2 linked regions of the Pararoseomonas sp. SCSIO 73927 genome follow. Each later gene encodes a partner of the first gene's protein in a complex. Links are inferred from orthologs where the notes say so. Each region holds a gene or a part of one and is shown in the gene's direction. Other genes may lie near its edges.

Region 1 (5,229 bases):
AGCGGCGGCAGGGGCGGCAGCTCGACCTTCAAGGGGGAGACGGGGATCGCCTGGGCCATGCTCGGTCCTCCCTCAGCGCCGCTGGGCGGGAGCGGCCGCGGGGGGCTGGGCCCCACCCGGGGCGGGAGCAGCGCCCCCCCCCGGTGCCACGCCCGGGGCCGGCGGGGTCGCGCCGTCCAGCAGGCTCGGCGCGCGCTGGGGCGAGCCGTCGAGGTTGAAGCGCTCCACCCGGGCGGCGCTGCGGATGCGCTCCACCGAGGCGTTCACCGCCTCCTCGAAGGCGGCCTGGCGCAGCGCCTCCTGGCTGTCCTCGAAGCTCGCCGCGGGGGCGGTGCGGCGCTCCTCCACCTTGATGACGTGCCAGCCGAAGGGGGTCTGGACCGGGCGCTCGATGATCTGGCCGGGCTGGAGGGCGAAGGCGGCCTCCGCGAATTCCGGGATCATGTCGGACTTCTTGAAGAAGCCGAGATCGCCGCCCTGCTGGGAGCCGGGGCCGGTGGAGAGGCGCCGGGCCACCTCCGCGAAGTCGGCGCCGGGCTTGCGCACCTCGGCCATGGCTGCATTCGCCGCCGCCTCGGTGGGGACGAGGATGTGGCGAGCATGCACCTCCTCCTCGCCCCGGCGGCTGGCGGATTCGCGGGCGTAGCGGGCGCGCAGCGCCTCCTCCGTCAGGGCCGGGGCCACTTCCCGCCGCAGAAGGGCCTGCTGCAGCTCCTGGTCGGTCGCGCGGGCGACGCGGCGTTGCACCTCCGGGTCGTTCTGCAGCCCCTCGGCCCGCGCCTTCGCCACCAGGGCCCTCTGCGCCACCAGCTGGTCCACGATCAGCGGGTAGAGCATGGCGGGCGGGGCGTTCTTCAGCTCGTCCGGCAGCTCCTGCGCGGCCTCCCGCACGTCGGAAAGGCGGATCTCCTGCCCGTCCACGCGGGCGACCACGGGATCCGCCGCCGGTGTGCTCGCAGCGGGGGTAGCCGGGGCGGGAGTGCCCGCAGCGGGGGCGGCCGGGGCGGGGGTGGCCGCAGGCGCCTGTGCCAGGGCCAGCCCCGCGGAGAGGAGCGCCGGAAAGGCGGAGGAGAGGAGAAGAAGGCGGCGCATCGGAGGGGAGCCCCAGGAGAAGGGGGCGCAAGATGGCCGAGCCCTCGCCCCCTCACAAGGCGGGGCCACCCGGACCGCCGGCCCTCTCCAAGCGGATGTGATGGGCTCCCCTTCCGGCGCGGCTCCCCTCCGCCGGGGCTTCGTTGACCGGCCGCCCCCCCTTCCCTATCTCTGCCCCCTGCACGCTGGGCCCTGTCCGGCCCCCGCCCGACCGGCCGCCCCGCGGTCCGCCCGGTGGCGGCCCCGGCCATTCCCCGGCGCCCCGGAGACGCACTGCCCGATGTTCGCCCGCCTTGCCCGCGCCATTCTCGGCACCTCGAACGACCGCGCGCTGAAGGCGTACCGGGCGCGGGTGCCGGCCATCAACGCCCTCGAGCCCCAGATGGCCGCCCTCTCGGACGAGGCGCTGCAGGCCAAGACCCCGGAGTTCCGGGAGCGGCTGGCGAAGGGTGAGAGCCCTGACAGTCTGCTGCCCGAGGCCTTCGCGGTCTGCCGCGAGGCGAGCAAGCGCGTGCTGGGGATGCGGCACTTCGACGTGCAGCTGATCGGCGGCATGGTGCTGCACGAGGGCCGGATCGCCGAGATGAAGACCGGCGAGGGCAAGACCCTGGTGGCCACCCTGCCCGCCTACCTGAACGGCCTGACGGGGAACGGCGTGCACCTGGTGACGGTGAACGACTACCTCGCCACCCGTGACGCCGGCGAGATGGGGCGGCTCTACAACTGGCTGGGCCTGACGGTGGACACCATCGTCTACGGCAAGACGGACAGCCAGCGCCGCGACGCCTACGCCGCCGACATCACCTACGGCACGAACAACGAGTTCGGCTTCGACTACCTGCGCGACAACATGAAGTACTCGCTGGCCGAGATGGTCCAGCGCCCCTTCGCCTACGCGATCGTGGACGAGGTGGACAGCATCCTCATCGACGAGGCGCGGACCCCCCTCATCATCTCCGGCCCCACCGACGACACCTCGGACCTCTACAACCGCGTGAACGCGGTGGTGCAGGTGATCGCGCAGACGCCGGAGAACTTCGAGAAGGACGAGAAGAACCGCACCGTCTCCCTCACCGATGCGGGGAACGAGGCGGTCTCCGCCGCGCTGACGGAAGCGGGGATGCTGGAGGAGGGCGACCTCTACGACTTCCAGAACGTCACTCTCGTGCACCACGTCAACCAGTCGCTGCGCGCCCACACCCTCTTCGCGCGCGACGTGGACTACATCGTCTCCCGCGACGGCAAGATCGTCATCATCGACGAGTTCACGGGCCGCATGATGGAGGGGCGCCGCTACTCCGACGGGCTGCACCAGGCGCTGGAGGCCAAGGAGGGCGTAGAGGTCCAGCCGGAGAACCAGACCCTCGCCTCTATCACCTTCCAGAACTACTTCCGCCTCTACCCCAAGCTCTCCGGCATGACCGGCACGGCCTCCACCGAGGCCGACGAGTTCGCCGAGATCTACAAGCTGGAGGTGGTGGAGATCCCCACCAACCTGCCGGTGGCGCGCGCGGATTCGGACGACGAGGTCTACCGCTCCGCCCGCGAGAAGTACGAGGCGGTGGCGAACCTTGTGAAGGAGGCCCGGGAGCGCGGCCAGCCCTGCCTCGTCGGCACCACGAGCATCGAGAAGTCGGAGCTCATCTCCGCCCTGCTGAAGAACAAGGGCGTGCCCCACCAGGTGCTGAACGCCCGCTACCACGAGTCCGAGGCGGGCATCATCTCGCAGGCCGGGCGCCCGGGCGCGGTGACGATCGCCACCAACATGGCGGGCCGCGGCACCGACATCAAACTCGGCGGCAACGCCGAGATGCTCGCCCGCGCCACCTTCCCCGGCGAGCCGGACGGGCCGGAGTTCGAGGCGCGGCTGGCCGAGATCCGGCGCGAGGTGGAGGGGAGCGCGGCGAAGGTGAAGGAGGCCGGCGGCCTCTTCGTGATCGGCACGGAGCGGCACGAGAGCCGCCGCATCGACAACCAGCTGCGCGGCCGCTCCGGCCGCCAGGGCGACCCGGGCGCGTCCCGCTTCTTCCTCTCCCTGGAAGACGACCTGATGCGCATCTTCGGGTCCGACCGCATGGGCGGGATGCTGGAGAAGCTCGGCCTGAAGGAGGGGGAGGCGATCATCCACCCCTGGATCAACAAGGCCCTGGAGAAGGCGCAGAAGAAGGTCGAGGCGCGCAACTTCGACACGCGCAAGAACCTGCTGAAGTACGACGACGTAATGAACGACCAGCGCAAGGAGGTCTATGCCCAGCGCAAGTCCTTCATGCACGCGGCGGACGTTGCGGAGACCGTGGCGGAGATGCGCCGCGAGGTGATCGAGGACATGGTGGCCGCCGCCATTCCCGAGAACGCCTACGCGGAGCAGTGGGACACGGAGGGGCTGCAATCCAAGGTGCTGGACATCCTCGGCCTGGACCTGCCGATCGTGGAGTGGGGCCGCGAGGAGGGGATCGACGAGAGCGGCATCCGCGAGCGCCTGCTGGAGGCTGCCGACACCTCCTACGCCGCCCGCGCCGCCAATATCGGGCCGGAGCGGATGCGGGAGGTGGAGAAGTCCCTCCTGCTGATGGTCTTCGACAAGGTGTGGAAGGACCACCTCCTCTCGCTGGACCACCTGCGCCAGGGCATCGGGCTGCGCGCCTACGGCCAGCGCGATCCGCTGAACGAGTACAAGTCCGAGGCCTTCAACCTGTTCAACGCCATGCTCGGCGAGATGCGCGAGGAGACGACGCGCTGGCTAATGCAGGTGAACCTCACGCCCGACGCGCCCCTGCCCTCCCCCGAACCGGTGAGCTTCACCGACCTGCGCCACCCCGCGCCGGAATCGGGCGACCCGCTGCTGGGCTACGACGAGACGGCGAGCGAGTACGGCGCCGCCGCCCCGGTGACGGCGCGGGCCTCCCTGCCCTCCGCTGAAGGGGTGGACCCGGAAGATCCCTCCACCTGGGACCGCACCCCGCGGAACGCCCCTTGCCCCTGCGGGTCCGGCCGCAAGTACAAGCACTGCCACGGCCGCGGTTGAACGGCGGCGCTCCCGGCTCGCGCGGCGGTGTTCCGCCGCGCCCTGCGGGACAACCCGGATAATTGACGCCCGGGAGGTCTCCGGGCATGACGGTGCGACACATTCCAGCAAGCCATGACGCGCAGCAGAATTGAGGTCCACGCCGCGGCGGAGGACCGGAGCGGCCCGCTCTCACTCGTCCTCACCGTGCGCTCCTCCGCCGAGTGGTCCGGCCGCCGGCTGTCCCTGACCCTCGGCGGGCGCGAGCTGGCCTTCATGCCCCTCGACGACGGCACCCAGCTGCACGTGGCGCTCGACGTGACGGCGCTCTGGGGCCGGGAGGACTACAGCGTCGGGCTCTGGGACGAGGCGGGGAACGACTTCTCGGGCGCGGCGGAATGGGTGCTGAGCGGCCCCTTCTTCGAGGCGATGCGCGTCACGCCCGACGAGTTCCTGGACAAGGTGCAGCTGCACCACTCCCGCTTCGAATCCGGGCACCTGCTGGAGCTGGCGGCGCACGGCTTCTACCTCCGCCACCCGGAGGCGGAGTTCGTGCTGCGCGGGGCCGCCCTCACGATCCTCAGCCACCGCTACCTGGAGAAGCCGCCGGACTCGCTGAAGCCGCAGGAGGCGGCGCGGGTGGGCTGGCTGCTCGGCCAGGCCGGGCCGGTGGTGGCGGAGGGCGCGGCCCTCGTCGGGGCCGCGGAGGCGGAGGACCGGCGCGTGGACTGGCGCCACGTGCGCTGGACCGTCTCGCTCGCTACCGTGGCCGCGCACCTGTCGCTCTACGACGAGAACTACCCTCAGGCCCTCCTCTTCTTCGGGATGGCGACGCGGCACACGCACCTCGTGCACTACGCGAAGGTCTCCGCGCTGAACCTCGTGATCTGCGCCTTCGCGGAGGGCGTGATCGCCCACCTGCTCGATCAGCCCGACCAGGCGCGGGCGGCCCTGGTCCGCGGGGTGGAGGCGGTGAAGCCGATCGTGCAGGCGCAGAACCTGATGGAGAATGTCTGGGTCCTGGGCGATCTGCAGAACGTGCTGCGCGCCTCCCGCCAGTGCTACATCGCGCTGCTGCGCCTCGGGCTGATCCCGCTCCGGACCTCGCCGCCAATGATCGATGCCTCCATGCA
Region 2 (2,919 bases), 2.2 Mb from region 1 along the record:
AGCCCGGCCAGCGCGAGACGCTGATCGGGCTCGGGCTGAACAAGATGCATCGGTCCCGCGAGCTTGAGGACACCCCTGCCGTGCAGGGGATGATCCGCAAGGTCGCGCACCTGATCAAGGTGGGCTGAACCATGCCGAAGCTGAACGAACTGCGCGACAACGAGGGCGCCCGCCCGAAGTTCAAGCGCATCGGCCGGGGCATCGGCTCCGGCAAGGGCAAGACCGGTGGTCGCGGCGTGAAGGGCCAGAAGGCCCGGACCGGCGTGTCGCTCAACGGCTTTGAGGGTGGTCAGCTTCCGCTGTACCGCCGCCTGCCCAAGCGCGGCTTCCACAATCTGTTCCGCAAGGAGTACGCGGTCATCAACCTCGGGACGCTCGACAAGGCGATCGAGGACGGCAAGCTCTCCGCAGAGGGCACGCTGGACGAGGCGGCGCTCGAGGCGGCCGGACTGGTCCGCGTGGGCAAGAAGGCGGGCGTCCGCCTGCTGGCTAAGGGCGAGATCAAGCGCGCCGTGACCCTGTCGCTGGCCGGCGCCTCCGAGGCGGCGATCGCGGCGGTCCAGGCCGCCGGCGGCACCATCACGGTGCGCGTCCAGGCCGCTGCCGAGGAAGCCCCGGCCGCTTGATTGCGGCCTTGGCTCACCCCAAGCTGATTCTGCTGTAATGTGCTGCGGCGCCGCGGGCTCTCCCTCGGCGCCGCAGTCGTGAGAAAGAGGGTCGATCCCATGGCGTCCGCCGCCGAGCAGCTCGCGGCCAATCTGAACCTCGGCGTGCTATCGCGCGCGACCGAGCTGAAGAAGCGGCTGTGGTTCACCCTGGGTGCGCTGATCGTGTACCGCCTGGGCACCTACATCCCCGTGCCGGGCGTGGATGCGGCCGTGATGGCCGAGATCCTGAACCAGCACGGCGGCGGCATCCTCGGCATGTTCGACATGTTCACGGGCGGTGCTCTCGGGCGGATGACCGTCTTCGCCCTGAACATCATGCCCTACATCTCCGCCTCCATCATCGTGCAGCTGATGTCGGCCGCCATCCCTGCCTGGGAGGCTCTCAAGAAGGAGGGCGAGGCCGGGCGGAAGCGGCTGAACCAGTACACCCGCTACCTCACTGTGCTTATCGCGTTCTTCCAGGCCTATGGAATCGCGGTCGGGCTTGAGGGGATGCGCGGGCAGTTCGGGCTGGCGGTGCTCGATCCCGGCTGGTTCTTCCGCATTTCCTGCGTCACTACCCTGGTGGGCGGCACGATGTTCCTGATGTGGCTGGGCGAGCAGATCACCGCCCGCGGCGTCGGCAACGGTATCTCGCTCATCATCTTCGCGGGCATTGTGGCGAACCTGCCGCACGCCCTTGTCTCGACGCTGGAACTGGGGCGGACCGGGGCGCTCTCGCCCTTCTTCATCCTTTTCTTCCTCGTCATGGCCTTGGCCGTGATCGCCTTCGTCGTCTTCATTGAGCGGGCGCAGCGGAAGATCCCCATCCAGTACCCGAAGCGCCAGGTTGGCAACCGCATGTTCGGCGGGGATTCCACGCACCTGCCGTTGAAGCTGAACACGGCCGGCGTGATCCCGCCGATCTTCGCATCTTCGCTCCTCCTGCTGCCCGCCACCTTCTCCGGCTTCTCCGCCACTCAGGGCGAGGAGAACTGGCTGACGCGCACGGCGGCGCTGCTGGCGCATGGGCAGCCGCTCTACATGGGCCTCTACGTCGCCCTCATCATCTTCTTCGCCTTCTTCTACACGGCCGTGGTCTTCAACCCCGTGGAGACCGCTGACAACCTGAAGAAGTATGGCGGCTTCGTGCCGGGCATCCGCCCCGGCGCGGCGACGGCGGAGTACTTCGACCGGGTGCTGACGCGCCTGACCCTGGTGGGCGCCGTCTATCTCTGCATCGTCTGCCTCATCCCGGAGTTCCTGATCAGCCAGTACGGGGTGCCCTTCTACTTCGGCGGCACCTCGCTCCTGATCATCGTCTCCGTCACCATGGACACGGTGGCCCAGGTGCAGTCCCATCTTTTCGCGCACCAGTACGAGGGCCTGATTCGCAAGGCCCGGGTGGGCGGCCGCGGTGCCGGCCCCGCCCCCGTCACCCCGCGCGGAGGGAGCCCCCGGCGATGAACCTGATCCTTCTGGGCCCGCCGGGAGCGGGGAAGGGGACCCAGGCGAAGATGCTGCAGGACCGGCACGGGATCGCCCAGATCTCCACCGGGGACATGCTGCGGGCCGAGGTGCGGTCGGGCTCCGCCATCGGGAACGAGGCGAAGGCGATCATGGAGCGGGGCGACCTGGTGCCCGACGCCATCATCACCGCCATGCTGGCCATCCGCGTGCAGAAGCCGGACTGCGCGGCCGGCTTCATCCTGGACGGCTTTCCCCGCACCGTGCCCCAGGCCGAGGCGCTGGACGTAATGCTGGCCGAGATGGGACTGGCGCTGAATCACGTGATCGAGCTGAAGGTCGATGACGGGGCGCTGGTCGAGCGGATCGCCGGCCGATTCACCTGCTCCTCCTGCGGCACGGGCTACCACGACCGGTTCAAGCCCACCCAGGTCCCGGGCATCTGCGACGTCTGCGGCAGCCACGACTTCACGCGTCGGGCGGACGACAAGGCAGAGACCGTGGCGGCCCGGCTGGAGGCCTACCACCGCTCCACCGCGCCGCTGCTGCCCTACTACGCGGCGCAGGGAAAGCTGAAGCACGTGGACGGGATGGCGGAGATGGCCACGGTTGCCGGCCAGATCGAGGCCATCCTCGACGGGGCCGAATCCAGGCTTGACTCCCGGGGCACCAGCCCGTAAATCGCCGTTCTTCGCGGCCGGGCCAAACCCTGCCGCCATTCCGCTTGCATGGACGGCTTCCGTCCAGGACTCGTCGTTGACCCGGTCGCCTCCGCGGTGCCCGGGTCAGGATCACCTCGCCGGAC

What was found.
Region 2: the proteins of secA (region 1) and secY are in contact, whole or in part, in a crystal structure (PDB 3DIN), measured with the Thermotoga maritima proteins. The link is inferred for Pararoseomonas sp. SCSIO 73927 from one-to-one orthologs. Residues at the interface, in WP_004082002.1 of Thermotoga maritima: Glu261, Ala262, Arg263, Lys300, Ala301, Arg302, Thr303, Ile304, Ile305, Leu323, Tyr324, Asp325, Pro326, Val329, Ser330, Tyr333, Ile336, Lys340, Phe345, Val349, Glu363, Phe364, Tyr374, Ser375, Gly376, Gly377, Glu393, Ile395, Thr482, Ser483; in WP_004081795.1 of Thermotoga maritima: Glu108, Gly109, Glu110, Glu111, Ala236, Glu237, Arg238, Arg239, Ile240, Thr241, Ile242, Gln243, Tyr244, Ala245, Arg246, Arg247, Val248, Thr249, Gly250, Arg251, Arg252, Val253, Tyr254, Gly256, Ala257, Ser258, Thr259, Tyr260, Leu261, Pro262.

What each region holds. Positions count from the first base shown.
Region 1 is NZ_CP146232.1:3,200,736-3,205,964, reverse strand. Bases 978-4,317 are described here. They hold secA (preprotein translocase subunit SecA), read left to right. Parts: upstream 978-1,372; coding sequence 1,373-4,117; downstream 4,118-4,317. Other genes in these bases: VQH23_RS14915 (hypothetical protein), read left to right, coding at 4,232-4,317; VQH23_RS14925 (peptidylprolyl isomerase), read right to left, coding at 978-1,092. Also shown: bifunctional glutamate N-acetyltransferase/amino-acid acetyltransferase ArgJ, read right to left, coding at 1-59; more of VQH23_RS14925, read right to left, coding at 73-977; more of VQH23_RS14915, read left to right, coding at 4,318-5,229. UniProt on the Escherichia coli protein: Required for protein export, interacts with the SecYEG preprotein conducting channel.
Region 2 is NZ_CP146232.1:5,429,675-5,432,593, reverse strand. It holds secY (preprotein translocase subunit SecY), read left to right. Parts: upstream 1-725; coding sequence 726-2,114; downstream 2,115-2,919. Other genes in the region: VQH23_RS25675 (adenylate kinase), read left to right, coding at 2,111-2,794; rplO (50S ribosomal protein L15), read left to right, coding at 132-626; rpmD (50S ribosomal protein L30), read left to right, coding at 1-128. UniProt on the Escherichia coli protein: The central subunit of the protein translocation channel SecYEG. Consists of two halves formed by TMs 1-5 and 6-10.